2 regions of the Thioalkalivibrio sp. ALE10 genome follow, and region 2 is predicted to be linked to the other one. Evidence: predicted binding sites of a transcription regulator. Region 2 holds the regulator's gene; the other holds the start of a gene.
What was found. Region 2 encodes FliA, which starts transcription of late flagellar genes. Its sites were predicted from a motif close to GCTAAAGTTNNNNNNNNNNCNGCCGATA; they were not measured.
Positions count from the first base shown of each region.

Region 1: the regulator FliA is predicted to act here: its motif matches at 5,907-5,934, upstream of F788_RS14270 (methyl-accepting chemotaxis protein).

Region 1 is NZ_KB906451.1:178,762-186,051, forward strand. Features, by position in the region: gene F788_RS0105245 (SUMF1/EgtB/PvdO family nonheme iron enzyme) at 1-300, shown strand, start outside; gene F788_RS0105250 (SIMPL domain-containing protein) at 335-1,078, shown strand; gene F788_RS0105255 (rhodanese-like domain-containing protein) at 1,103-1,423, shown strand; gene dapC (succinyldiaminopimelate transaminase) at 1,521-2,717, shown strand; gene dapD (2,3,4,5-tetrahydropyridine-2,6-dicarboxylate N-succinyltransferase) at 2,790-3,611, shown strand; gene F788_RS0105270 (ArsC family reductase) at 3,604-3,957, shown strand; gene F788_RS14270 (methyl-accepting chemotaxis protein) at 3,973-5,886, opposite strand; gene F788_RS0105280 (DEAD/DEAH box helicase) at 6,057-7,290, opposite strand, start outside.
Region 2 is NZ_KB906454.1:59,119-66,408, forward strand. Features, by position in the region: gene motD (flagellar motor protein MotD) at 1-420, opposite strand, end outside; gene F788_RS0109610 (flagellar motor protein) at 428-1,171, opposite strand; gene F788_RS0109615 (chemotaxis response regulator protein-glutamate methylesterase) at 1,173-2,285, opposite strand; gene F788_RS0109620 (chemotaxis protein CheA) at 2,288-4,555, opposite strand; gene F788_RS0109625 (protein phosphatase CheZ) at 4,628-5,410, opposite strand; gene F788_RS0109630 (chemotaxis response regulator CheY) at 5,446-5,826, opposite strand; gene F788_RS0109635 (RNA polymerase sigma factor FliA) at 5,866-6,627, opposite strand; gene F788_RS0109640 (MinD/ParA family protein) at 6,624-7,290, opposite strand, start outside.

The sequences.
Region 1 (7,290 bases), on a different contig from region 2:
CGCTGGGCCGGCGCCCGCCTGCCGCACGAACATGAATGGGAACGCGCCGCGCGGGAAGGTGCGTTGCAGGCCACCGGCCAGGTCTGGGAATGGTGCGACAACGCGTTCTTTCCCTATCCGGGATTCCGGGCCTATCCTTATGAAGGGTTCTCGGTGCCGTGGTTCGACGGGGAACACCGGGTCCTGCGCGGCGGCTGCGAATGGAGCGATCCGATCCTGTGCCGGCCCAGCCTGCGCAATTTCTTCACCCCGGAGAAGCGCCACGTGTTCGCCGGACTGCGCCTGGTGCGCGACCGCTAGGGAAACACTGATCAATGTCCGAGAAGGAACCGCCATGCCTGCCCCGACCTCCGTCCCGACCCGTATCACCACCCTGCTCTGCGGCCTGATCCTGGCCGGGGCCGCCGTCACGCCGGCCGCCGCGGGCGGCGACGGGGCCACGGTGTTCAAGCTCTCCGGCACCGCCGAGCGTCAGGTCGAGAACGACCGCATGATCGCCACCCTGGTGGCCGAGGCCCGCGCGCCCGAAGCGCGTGATGCCGCCGCCGAGGTCAATCAGCGAATGGAGGGTGCCCTGGCGCACCTCGAGGCATTCGAACACATCGACACCCGGACCCTCGACTACAGCACCCGCGCGATCCAGGACCGCAATGACCGCAGCCGGATCACCGCCTGGCAGGTGCGCCAGAGTCTGGAACTGCGCGGCGGCGACTTCGACAGCCTCACCGAGCGCGTCGGCGAGCTGCAGCAGGAACACGAGCTCACCGTCAGCGGCATCCGTTTCGGCGTGTCCGCCGAGCGCGAACGGGAGGCACGCCGCGAGATGATCGACGGCGCGGTGGAGGACCTGACGGATCAGGCCCGCGCGATGGCGCGCAGCATCGGCGCCTCGCATCTGCGGCCGCTGGAGATGGAACTCACGCGCCAGCGCGGCCATGGACCGCAGCCGATGATGGCACGCTCCGAAGGAGTTGCCAGCGCCCCCGCGCTGGAAGCCGGCGAGAGCACCCTGACCATCCGTGTGGACGGTCGCATGCAGGCCCTGGGAGCGGACACCCTGCGCGTGACACCCCGATAAGCCGGGCACGACAGCGGAGACCGCATGCGCCAGATGACCGCGCCGGAACTGAACGACTACCTCGCCACGGCGGACCCGCCGCCGCTGCTGCTGGACGTGCGTGAACCCTGGGAGTTCGAGCACTGCCATATCGAGGGCTCACGCCTGCTGCCGATGGGCCAGATCCCGTCGCGCCGGGACGAACTGGATCCGCAGGCCGAGATCGTCGTCATCTGCCACCATGGCGTACGCAGCCAGCAGGTGGCGGGATTTCTCGAACGGGCCGGCTTCCCGCACGTCATCAACCTGCGCGGCGGCGTGGACGCCTGGGCGCGCGAGGTGGACGTGAACATGCCCGTCTACTGATCCCGCCCGACCCGGCCCCGGCCGGTGCGGGGAATACTGGGACGTGCCGGCCTCATTCCGTATACTGACCGGTTTTCCGGCCCACTGCGAGCAAGCGATGAATCCTGACCTCGACCGGCTCCAGCCCTATCCGTTCGAACGCCTGCGGGCGCTGTTCGCCGATCTGGAGCTGCCCGGGGGCGTGGATCCGATCGCGCTGTCCATCGGCGAACCGCGGCACCCGCTGCCCGACTTCGTCGAACCCACGCTGCAGGCAGCGGTCAGCGGCTACAACCACTACCCCACCACGCGTGGTGCGCCCGCCCTGCGCGAGACCATCGCCCTGTGGCTGCAGCAGCGCTTCACCCTGCCCGACGGGGTCGACCCGGAGCGCCAGATCCTGCCGGTCGCGGGCACCCGCGAGGCGCTGTTCGCCATCGCCCAGGCGGTGGTCGATCCGCGCGCCGGGGCCCGCGTGCTGATGCCCAACCCGTTCTACCAGATCTACGAGGGCGCGGCCCTGCTGGCCGGGGCCGAACCGGCGTTCTACGACCTGGATGCCGAGCGCGGCTGCCTTCCGGACTTCTCGCAGGTACCGGAATCGCTATGGAAATCGGTGCAGCTGGTGTATATCTGCAACCCCGGTAATCCCGCAGGCACGGTGATCCCCGAGGACCAGCTGCAGACCCTGATCGAACTCGCCGAGCGCCACGACTTCGTGATCGCCGCCGACGAGTGCTATTCCGAGATCTACCATCCGCGCGGCCATCCGCCGCCGGGGCTGCTGGGCGCCGCCGCGCGCATGGGCAACGACACCTTCCGGCGCTGCATCGCGTTCCACAGCCTGTCCAAGCGCTCCAACCTGCCGGGGCTGCGTTCGGGGTTCGTGGCCGGCGATGCCGGGATCCTCGAACGCTTCGCGCTGTACCGCACCTATCACGGGTGCACCCTGCCGACCCCGACCCAGGCGGTCAGCCGCGCGGCCTGGGCGGACGAGGCCCACGTCGAGGCCAATCGCGACCTCTATGCCGAGAAGTTCGCCCGCGTGGTGCCGAAGCTCCAGGAGGTGATGGAGGTCAGCACGCCGGAAGCCGGGTTCTACCTGTGGCCGCGGGTACCGGACGGCGACGACGAGGCCTTTGCCCGCCGGCTGTACGCGGAGGCCGGGGTCACCGTGCTGCCCGGGCGCTATCTCGGCCGCAGCCACCCCGACAGCGGTTACAACCCGGGCGCCGGCCATGTGCGCATGGCGCTGGTCGCCGAACCCGAGGCCTGTGTCGAGGCCGCCGAGCGCATCGTCGGGCTGTATCGCTGATCAGCTCCGCCGACCCTCCCGCACCCGTTCTTTCGTTTTTTCATCTACGATCGACCACAAGGAAACGTCACCATGTCGGACCTGCAGAACACCATCGAAACCGCCTTCGAGCGCCGCACCGAGATCAGCCCGCGCAACGTCGAGACCAGCGTGCGCGACGCCGTGAACGAGGCGCTGGACATGCTCGACAGCGGCCGCGCCCGCGTCGCCGAGAAGAACGGCGGCGAGTGGGTGGTGAACGAATGGCTGAAGAAGGCCGTGCTGCTGTCCTTCCGTATCTCGGAGAACGAGTTCATCAAGGGCGGCTTCACCAACTACTACGACAAGGTCGCCTCCAAGTACGCCGACACCTCCAGCCGCGACTTCCGTGAAGGCGGCGTACGCGTGGTGCCGCCGGCCACCGCCCGCCACGGCAGCTACATCGGCCCCAACGTGGTGCTGATGCCTTCCTACGTCAACATCGGTGCCTACGTGGACGAAGGCACCATGGTGGACACCTGGGCCACGGTCGGCTCCTGCGCGCAGATCGGCAAGAACGTCCACCTGTCGGGTGGCGTCGGCATCGGCGGCGTGCTGGAGCCACTGCAGGCGAACCCGACCATCATCGAGGACAACTGCTTCATCGGCGCACGCTCCGAGGTAGTCGAAGGCATGATCGTCGAGGAAGGCGCAGTGATCTCCATGGGCGTCTACCTCGGCCAGTCGACCCGCATCTACGACCGCGAGAACGACGAGATCATCCGTGGCCGCGTGCCCGCCGGCGCGGTGGTCGTGCCCGGAACCCTGCCGGCAGAGAACGGGAAGTACTCGCTGTACTGCGCGGTCATCGTCAAGCGCGTCGACGAGCAGACGAAGGCCAAGGTCGGCATCAACGAACTGCTGCGCGATGTCTGAGGTCGTCCTCCACGGCATCGCCAACTGCGACACCGTGCGGCGGGCACGCCGGGCGCTGGAGGCGGCCGGCGTGGACTATCGCTTCGTGGATTTCCGCAAGGACGGCCTGGATCCCGAACGCCTGCGGGAATGGGCCATGGAGCTGGGCTGGGAGGCCCTGATCAACCGCCGCGGCGCGACCTGGCGCCAGCTGCCGAAGGAACAGCGCGAGGCCCTCGACGAGGACAGCGCACTGGCCCTGATGCTGGAGAAACCGACCCTGATACGCCGTCCGGTGATCGAACACGCCGGCCGCGTGAGGCTGGGCTGGGGCCCGGAGAACGCCCGGGCCCTGGGCGCCGAGTAAGCGCCCGGGTTCGCCTCAGTCGCCGGACTTGCGGTAGCCGGCGACCTCCTGCTGCAGCTGTCGGGCGAGGCCCTCCAGGGCCTCCACCGCCTGCTGCATATCGGTCGCGCCGTCGGCACTCTGGGCCGCCAGATCGTTGATATGGTGCACGTTGCGGTTGATCTCCTCGGCGACCTGGCTCTGCTGCTCGGTGGCGCTGGCCACCTGCCGGGTCATGTCGTCGATGGTGCTGACCGACTGGTCGATGGCGTCCAGTGAACTGCGGGCCTCGTCCGCCTTGCCAACGCTGGATTCGGCCTGCTGCTGACTGGCATCCATGGCCTCCACCGCACGGCCGGCCGCGCCCTGCAGCCGCTCGATGATCCCGCGGATCTCCCCGGTGGAGTCGTTGGTGCGCTGCGCCAGGTGCCGGACCTCGTCCGCCACCACCGCAAAGCCGCGTCCGGCCTCCCCGGCACGTGCCGCCTCGATGGCCGCGTTCAGCGCCAGCAGGTTGGTCTTGTCGGCGATCTCCTCGATCACCTGCAGGATCGTACCGATGTTGTCGCTGTCGCCCTTGAGCTCGTCGATCACGTCGCGCGAGCGGTTGATCTCCCCGGCCAGGGCATTGATGGTCTCCTGCGTGGCGGACACCACGTCGCGCCCCCCATGCACCGCCTGAGTCGCCTGATCGGCCTGCTCCGCGGTGCTCTGGGTATTGTTCGCAACCTCCTGCACGGTGGCCGACATCTCGTTCATCGCCGTCACCACCTGCTCCACGTCACTGCGCTGCTCGCCGGTCGCCCGGCTCAGTTCCGCACTGCGCCCTTCCAGCTGACGCGCCGAGGCGGCGATGCCGTCGGCCGCGTCCGCGACCTGGCCTATCAGTCCCGACAGCCGTTCCATCACCTGGTTGAACGCACGGCCGGTGCGGCCGATCTCGTCGCGCGTGGCGATATCCACGCGATACCCCAGATCCGCCGAGCCGCTGCCCACCGCTTCCAGGCCAGTAGCCAGACGCTCCAGCGGCCGGGTCAGAACACCGGCATAGATCCAGCCGATCACAAGCGCGACGAGGAACGCCACGATCCACAGCGCCCACAGAAGCCACCAGAGCATGTTCACCGGCGCGTACAGCTCCGACAGTGTCTGATCCACGATCAGGCCCCAATGGACGTCATACTCCTCCGCCATTTCCGGGAGCATCCGGGTCAGACCCCATTTGCGGTCACCGTCGCCGCTGAGGAATTCGCCGCCCGGGTCCCCTTCGCGATGGCGCAGCGGGGCCTGCATGATGGTGTAGTCGCTCATGTCATAGCCGAAGCGGCCCATGTCGCGGTGCCCGATCAGCCGTCCGTCGCCATTGAACAGCGTGACGCGACCGGTCTCTCCGATCGCCACGCGGTCGGACACCGCCTTGACGGCGTCCATCGGCAGCTGCGCCGCCAGGACCCGGCCGTCATCCAGGGGTTCCAGGTAGGTGATGAAGCGCCCGTCGGCGGAATCCGCCCCGACGTCGACATCCAGCAGGCGGTCACCGGCCTGCGCCGCGCGCACCTTGCCGTCACGGGTGGCGCCCGGGCCCGCCCCGGCGCGTTCGGCCATGCGCCCCGACTCCGCCAGGACTGCCCCGGCGTCGTCCAGCAGGCCGGCCCAGCGGAACCCTTCGTACTCGGCACGCAACCCTTCCAGCGCCGTTTCGGCATCCCGCGGATCGGCGAGATCGGCCCGGGCCACGCTGCGCAGGGCCTGACCGTGTTCCACCACGCGCCGGTCGACCGCGGCCTGCACCTGCTCGCCGACGTTGATCAGCGTCTGTTCCAGGCTCGCGTTCAGCTGGCCCTTCATGCTGTGGAAGGTCACCCCGCCCATGATGGACAGCGGGATGGTGCTGACCGCGATCACCAGCAGGATCAGTTTGAGGCGCAGGCCCTGTATCTTCATCGTCATCCTCCGGTTCCTGATCCCTTTGACGGCCAATCTCCAGCCGCCTTGAGCCCCACGAAAAAACGCACCCCGGGAGGTGCGTTTCGTGTACTGCTTCACATTTCTTCGGGAGCGGATGGAAGACGCTCGCCCCGCATTCCCCGGTGCCGCGCCGCGACACCGGGAAAACCGTGTCAGCGGCGCCCGGAGGCGGCCTGACCGCGGCCCCGGCCTTCGGTGCCGCGGCCCTGCCCCTGACGCGGACCACCGCCGCCGCGTCCGGAACGGTTGCCGGCGCCATTTCCGTTGCCCTTGCCACGGGGAGCACCACTGCCCTTGCCACGGCCGCGGCGGGGGCGGTCATCCGCCACCGGCTGCGGCGCCGCGTAGCCGTCGGTCTCCATCCGCTCGATCGGACGCTGAATCAGCTTCTCGATCCCGGCCAGCAGCTTCAGCTCGTCGCCGCCGACCAGCGACAGCGCCGAACCTTCACAGCCGGCACGACCGGTGCGGCCGATGCGGTGGACGTAGTCCTCCGGCACGTTGGGCAGCTCGAAATTGACCACCTGCGGCAGCTGGTCGATGTCCAGCCCGCGCGCGGCGATGTCGGTGGCCACCAGCACCGGCACGCGGCCGGACTTGAACTGTTCCAGCGCCCGGGTGCGGGCGTTCTGGCTCTTGTTGCCATGGATCGCCGCCGACTGAACGCCGTCCTTGGTGAGCTTGTCCGCCAGGCGGTCGGCGCCGTGCTTGGTGCGGGTAAACACCAGCACCTGTTCCCAGTCGTTGCTGCGGATCAGATGGCTCAGCAGATCCCGCTTCTGATGGCTTTCCACCAGGTGGACCTTCTGCTCCACGCTCTCCGAGGCGGTGTTGCGCGCCGCGACTTCCACGCAGGCCGGGTCGGTCAGCAGGCCATCGGCCAGCTTGCGGATGTCATTGGAGAAGGTGGCCGAGAACATCAGGTTCTGGCGCTTCTTCGGCAGCATCGCGATCAGCTTGCGGATGTCGCGGATGAAGCCCATGTCGAGCATGCGATCCGCCTCGTCCAGCACCAGGATCTCCACCCCGGACAGGTCGATCGTCTTCTGGTTCGCGTGATCCAGCAGGCGCCCGGGCGTGGCCACCACCACGTCCATGCGGCTGCGCAGCGCGCGGATCTGCGGATTCATGCCCACCCCGCCGAAGATGGTCATGGAGCGTTGCTCCAGATGCTGGCCGTAGGTCTTCACCGAATCGTGAACCTGGGAAGCCAGCTCCCGCGTCGGGGTCAGCACCAGGGCGCGCGGACGGCCGTTGCCGGCGCGCGCCGGCGGATTTTCCGCGAGCTTCTGCAGGATCGGCAGGGTGAAGCCGGCGGTCTTGCCGGTGCCGGTCTGGGCTGCGGCCAGCAGGTCGCGACCGGCCAGTACTTCGGGGATCGCCCCG
Region 2 (7,290 bases):
GATCATCGGTGCCATCGCCGATTCGATCTCGGCGGCCACCTCGGCGATCTCGTCCAGCAGGCCCTGCAGGTCTTCGTCACCGCGCTCCTCGAACAGACCCGAGGCCGCCCGGTCCAGCGCTTGCGGGCCGTCGTCCAGCAGCCCCGGCCGGATGTCGATGGGTGCCAGCGTACGCGGTACGTCCGCGTCCGACGGTGGTGCGACCACGCCGGGATCGCCGACCTGGATCGGCTCCAGCTGCCCCGGGGTCCCGAAGGCTTCCACCAGCGAATCGGACAGCACCCGGTACTTGCCCTCGTCGACCGAGGAGATCGCATACATCACCACGAAAAACGCGAGCAGCAGCGTCACGAGGTCGCCGTAGGGGATCGCCCAGGCTTCGTGGTTGGCTTCCTCCTCCTGACGTTTGCGCCGGGCCATGTTCGTCCTACCCGTGCACGTAGCCGCCGAGCTTGCTCTCGATATTGCGGGGGTTCTCCCCCTCCGCGATCGCGATCAGACCCTCCATCAGCATCTCCTGGTGACGGGAGCGCTCCTGCACCAGTGCCTTCAGCTTGTTGGCCACCGGCAGGAACAGCAGATTCGCCGAAGCGATCCCGTAGACCGTGGCCACGAACGCGGCCGCGATCCCGGCGCCCAGACGATCCGGATCGGTCAGGTTCTGCATCACCGCCATCAGCCCCATGACCGCGCCCACGATGCCCAGTGTGGGCGCATACACCCCCATGCTCTCGAAGACTTTGGCGCCCTGCAGATCGAAGGCCTCGCGGTTGTCCACGTCGGATTCCAGGATCTGCCGGATCACCTGCGGCTCGGTTCCGTCCACCAGCAGCTGCAGCCCCTTGCGGGCGAACGGGTCGCGTTCCTCTTCGGCCACGCTCTCCAGTCCGAGTAGTCCTTCCTTGCGGGCGATGTTCGACCAGTCCACCACGCGCCGAATCATCGCCGCGTTGTCGATCGCCGGCGGACGAAAGACCCACGGCAGCATCTTCATGCCGTGCGTGAAGACCCCCAGACGCGCCTGCACCAGGGTCGCGCCGAGGGTGCCCAGCACCACGATGATGAACGCCGCGGCATTCCACAGCGCGCCGATCCCGCTTCCCTTGGCGATGCTTCCGCCCAGCACCGCAACGAGCCCCAGGAGAATCCCGATGAGGCTCAGGATATCCATGTCAGCAGAACCCCTTGACCAGGGCCGGTCCAATCTCCGGCAACGGATACACGTGGTCCGTCAATCCGGCCTCTGCGACCGCCGCCGGCATGCCGTACACCACCGAGGTCGCCGCATCCTGCGACCACACCTGGGCCCCGCAACCCTTCAGCGCGCGCACGCCCTCGCGGCCGTCCGCCCCCATGCCGGTCAGGATGATGGCCAGGACCTGGCCGCGCAGCGCATCGACGGCCGATTCGAAGGCCGCGTCCACGCTCGGCTTGTAGATGGTGCCCGCCGGACTCTCGGTCACCCGCACGCGGGTCTGGGAACCGCGTTCCAGCGTCAGCTGCTGGCCACCGGGGGCCAGCAGAGCCGTGCCCGGGCGCAGGAAGTCGCCGTCCACCGCCTGCTTGATGCGGATCGGGCAGATCGCGTCCAGCCGCTCGGCAAACGCCGGGGTGAAGCTTGCCGGCATGTGCTGGACCAGCACCACCGGGAGCGGGAAGTTCGCCGGCAGGTGCTTGAGCACCTCCTGCAACGCCACCGGCCCCCCGGTGGAGGTCCCGATCAGCACCGCGCGCAGGGAACTGAGCGGTGCCGGCGGACGGGCCACCGGCGGCTTGGGCGTCTCGCGCGCGGTTTCGCTCGCCTTGCGGTCCGCAGCCTGCCGGCGTTCCGACACGGGTGCCTCGGTTTTCGGCCGGTCCCCTCCCGGCGCACTGGAGGAACGCGCGCGGCTGCGCGCCAGACTGCGGACCCGCCGGCGCAGCAGGGCACGGGCACTGTCTTCGTCCCCGGCCATGTCGGAGAAGCGTTTGGGCAGAAAGTCAACCGCCCCGGCCTCCAGCGCGTCCAGGGTCGCCTGGGCACCCTCGGTGGTCAGGCTGGAGAACATCAGGATCGGTCGCGGATGGTCCGCCATGATCTTGCGGACCGCCGTGATGCCGTCCATCACCGGCATCTCGATGTCCATGGTCACGACATCCGGGTCCAGTTCCTTCACGGCGTCGACCGCCTTCTGGCCATCCTCGGCCGTACCCACGACCTCGATCCCGATATCCGCGTTCAGGATCTCCGCAATCCGGCGTCGGAAAAACCCGGAATCATCCACCACCAGAACCTTGACCGGCATCCTCAGCCCTCAGCTCGTCGGGCGGCCCGGCGCGCGCGCCCGCTGCCCGGTACCTGATTCACCAGCAGGGTGACCAGGTCCGAGACATCCAGAATGAGTGCAATGCCACCATCGCCGGTAATGGTCGCCCCCGCCAGGCCCTTGACCCCCTGAAGATTCTGGCCCAGGGGCTTGATGACAACCTCTTCCTGCCCCACCAGACCATCCACTACCAGGCCGACCTTGCGGTCGGCCGCATGGACCACGACCACATGGGCGTTCTCGCGGGGTTGTGGTTCCACGCCGGGCTTCGCCCAGCGCGACAGATAATGGATCGGCAGGGTCTGGTTGCGCACCACGATGACTTCCTGCTCGTCCACGTAATGGGTCTGGGTGAGGTCCAGGTCGAGGATCTCGGAAACCGCCGCCAGCGGGATCGCGAAACGCCGTTCGCCCAGGATCACCATCAGCGCCGGCAGGATCGCCAGGGTCAGCGGCAGCTTTACCCGCAGCGTGGTGCCGACGCCCACCTCCGAATCGATCTCCACGGTGCCGTTGAGCTGGTTCAGGCTGGTCTTGACCACGTCCATGCCCACGCCCCGGCCGGAGACATCCGAGATCTCGGCCTTGGTCGAAAAGCCGGCCATGAAGATCACGTTGAAGGCCTCGCGGTCGGTCATGCGCTCGGCCATCGCGGGCTCCATCAGCTCCTTTTCCACCGCCTTGCGGCGCAGGGCCTCCGGATCCATGCCGCGTCCGTCGTCCTTGATGATCAGGGCGATATGGTCGCCCTCCTGGGCGGCCCCGAGGACCACCGTGCCGCGTCGCGGCTTGCCGGCCGCCTCGCGCTCGTCGGGCATCTCGATCCCGTGGTCCACCGCATTGCGTACCAGATGCACCATCGGGTCCGACAGGGCCTCGACCAGGTTCTTGTCGAGGTCGGTCTCCTCGCCAAAGATCTCCAGATCGATTTCCTTGCCCAGGTTACGCGACAGATCACGAATCACGCGCGGAAAGCGATTGAAGACCTTCTTCACCGGCTGCATGCGGGTCTTCATCACCGACGCCTGGAGATCCGAGGTCACCAGCGCCAGCGAACTGATCGCCTTGCCCAGTTCATCGTCCACGTGCTCGGAGCGCAGCATGCTGAGCCGGTTGCGCACCAGCACGAGCTCGCCCACAAGGTTCATGATCTCGTCGAGCCGCTCGGTATCCACGCGCACCGAGGTTTCGCCCTGGTGTCCACCGCCGCCCTGGCCGCCGCCCCCGGTACTCCCGCCGGCGCCGCCACCGCCGGAAGCGCCGCCGCGCGCACCGCCGGAGGCGGGCGCAGGACCGGAACTTTCCGCTTTCTGTTCCTTTTCCTTCCCGGCCATGTCCCCGGGCGAGGCTGCCGCCGGTTCTGCGGCGGGCCCGGTGTCCGCATCTCCGGTCCCGCCCGCCGCGGCGGCGGACGGGCCCGGCTCGGCCGGTTCGGCCGGGGCTGTCGGTGGACCAGCGCCTTTCGCCTGCAGTTCGTCAAGCAGGCTCTCGAACTCATCGTCGGTGATCTCGTCCTCGCCCCCACCCGTGTCACCGCCATCCGCAGCCGCGACCTCCGGGGCCGACTCCGCTGCCGTGCCCGGATCCACCGGTTTCGGTGGCTGGTCTCCGTGCAGGCTGTCCAGAAGGGCCTCGAACTCGTCGTCGGTGATCTCGTCCCCGGCACCCACGCGGACTTCGTCATCGCCCGGCGCGTCATCCGCTGCCGGCTCCGGCGCGGACGGCGACTCGGCCGCTTCCTCCAGCGCCTCCGACGGCCAGTCGTCGGCCGTCGCCGGCGCTGCCTCCCCGGCCGGAGCCGCGTGCGGCGTTTCTTCCGCGACCGGGGCGGCTTCGTCCCCGCCGCCGACGGGGACCGTTTCGTTGCGGGCCATGCGTCGCAGGGTGTCGACCAGATCTTCGGGCGCCGGCGTCGGCTCCTGGCCGTCGCGCAGCTCGCCGAACATCACGTTGAGGGTGTCCAGCACCCGCAGCATGGTGTCCATGAGCTGGCCGTCCACCTGGCGCTCGTGATTGCGCAACAGGTTGAAGACGTCTTCGGCGTTGTGGCAAACCGTCACCAGCGGGTCGAGCCCGAGAAAACCGGCCCCGCCCTTGATGGTATGGAAACTGCGGAAGACCGCATTCAGCAGATCGGTATCGTCCGGATGCTGTTCCAGGTCGATCAGCTGTTCGTTCAGGCCTTCCAGCAGCTCCCCCGCCTCGATCAGGAAGTCCTGGAGGATTTCGTCGTTGGGGTCGATGGCCATGCGGTCTCTCCGTTCCGGTGACTCGAATCGTCGGCAGATGGCTGCCGGTGCAAGGGGATCCCGGGACGGACCCTAGAACCCCAGGCTCGACAGCAGATCGTCCACCTCGTCCTGTCCTTGAACGACATCCGTGCCGGAATCTTGAGTGTGGGGCACCGCGGGTCCATGCCCGCGGCGGTCCTCCTCGCGCGCGGTTTGTTCCGCCTCCGGGGCCTGTTCGGCCGCCGCCCGGGCATCCTTCTCCAGGCGCCCGGAAGACAGGCGGATCAGCGAGACCAGGTTTTCCTCCAGATCCGTGACCAGACGGATGACCCGCCGGATCACCTGCCCGGTGAGATCCTGGTAGCTCTGTGCCATCAGGACCTGTGACAGCAACCGGCGCAGTTCCTCGGTGTCCTTGCCGGTCTGTTCGAAAAATGCATCGAGTTCGCGCGCGAACTCGCGGAATTCCTCCACCGACAGTTCGCGGTTGCGGAACCGGGTCCATTTTTCGGTGAGTTCCGCGGCACGCCCGGCGAATGCCTCGGCAATCGGCAGGGACGATTCCACTGCATTCAGGGTTTCGTGCGTGGCCTGTTCGGTCTGGGTCACCACGTAACTCAGACGCTCGCGCGCATCCGGAATCTCGTCCTGCGCCAGCTCGACCAGACGCGAATCGCCCCGGAAGCTCTCCAGTGCCTCGTGCAGTTCGCGGGTCAGCTTGCCCAGTTCGTCGAACAGTTCGCGTTCATAAGGCCGCGCGAGCTCCTGGATCAGGCGGCGCGAAGCCTCCTCGTCACCGCCTTCCAGAGCGCCCACCAGCTCCCGCGCCAGCGCGAGCCGGTCTTCCCCGGAGGCATTCTCTTGTTCGGTCATCGGGTCTCTCTTGCCGTGTCAGCCGGTCGCGGTATTCAGCCTTGAGCTTCAATACGTTCGAAGATCTTTTCGATCTTCTCCTTGAGCGTCTCGGCCGTGAAGGGCTTCACAATGTAACCGTTCACGCCGGCCTCTGCCGCCTCCACGATCTGATCGCGCTTGGCTTCGGCCGTGACCATCAGCACCGGCAACGATTTCAGCCGCTCGTCCTTGCGTACCTCGCGCAGGAGGTCGATGCCCGGCATGTTGGGCATGTTCCAGTCGGTGATCAGAAAATCGAAGTCGCCGTTCTGCAGCATCGGCAGGGCCGTGCTCCCGTCGTCGGCCTCCATGGTGTTGTTGAAGCCAAGATCCCGCAGGAGATTCTTGATGATGCGCCGCATCGTGGAGAAGTCGTCCACGATCAGGATTTTCATACCCTTGTCCACAGTTCGCTCCGGGAATGTGTTTGAACCTTAGAATATCTGCAGGGACTCGACGTCTTCGAGCCACGAGCCCAGACGCGCCCGCAGACGGTGCACCGCCTGGCTGCGGATCTGGCTGACGCGCGATTCGGTCACGTCCAGCACGGCACCGATCTCGCGCAGGTTGAGTTCTTCGGTGTAGTACAGGTTGAGCACCAGTCGTTCACGCTCGGGCAGATCGCCCAGTGCGCCGGCCAGTTCCTCGCGGAACTCCCCGGCCTCGATGCGCCGCGACGGGGACTGCTCCTGCCCTTCCAGCACGCGATCCGCCTCGCCCTCCGGGCCGCCCACCTCGTCCAGCGCGAACAGATGGGCACCGGCGTGATCATCCAGCATCTGGTAGTAGGTTTCCACCGGGACGCCCAGCTCCTCGGCGATCTCCGGGGCGCGAGCGGCGCGGCCCTCGCGGGCCTCCACCGTCTGCATCGCCTCGGAGATCCGCCGGCTGTTGCGGTGCACCGAGCGCGGCGTCCAGTCGCTGCGACGCAGCTCGTCGATCATCGCCCCGCGGATGCGGATCCCGGCGTAGGTGGCGAAGGTCGCCCCCTGGCCGCCTTCGAACTGCCGCGCGGCCTCGATCAGCCCAACCATGCCTGCCTGCACCAGGTCATCCACCTGCACCGAGGCCGGCAGCCGAGCCATCAGGTGATGGGCGATCCGATTCACCAGCTCGACGTGGTCCGCGACCAGCTGATCCGGTCCCCCGGTCCCCGCCCGGGCGTATCCCGAAAGTCTGTTCTTTGGCGTGTTCATGCGCTTTGCAGCATCCTCTCGACGAAGAATCCAACCCCCCCGCTGGCGCCGCGGGCCACCGGCCAGCCGTCGACCTTGCGCGCGAGCTCGAGGAACGCCCGTCCCGCCGGGCTGCCCGGAGACTGCTGCACCACCGGCGCCCGTTTCTGCACCGCCTGGCGCAGGGCATCATCCAGCGGAATCACGCCCACCAGATCCAGTATGACCTCCGGCAGATAGGTGGAACAAACCGCCTGCAGCTTCTGCATCACGCGTTCCGCCCCGGCACGGCCCTGCACCATGTTTGCGACCACGCGGAACCGGTTCACGCCATGATCCCGATGCAGGACCTTGATCAGTGCATAGGCGTCGGTCATCGATGCCGGCTCGTCGGTGACCACCACCAGGGTCTCCTGCACGGCCTGACAGAAACTGGTCACCGACTCCTGCAACCCGGCGGCGGTATCCACCACCAGCACGTCCAGCGGTCGCGTATACATGCTGAAGGCCTGGATCAGGCCGTGATGTTCCGGCCGGCTCAGGTTGGCCATGGTCGCGATCCCGGACGCGGAAGGCACCACACGGATTCCCTCCGGGCCCTCGATGATCACGTCCTCCAGATCCTCGACGTCCCCGGTCACCAGGTCGTGCAGCGTCCGCTGCGGACGCAGGCCCAGCAGCACA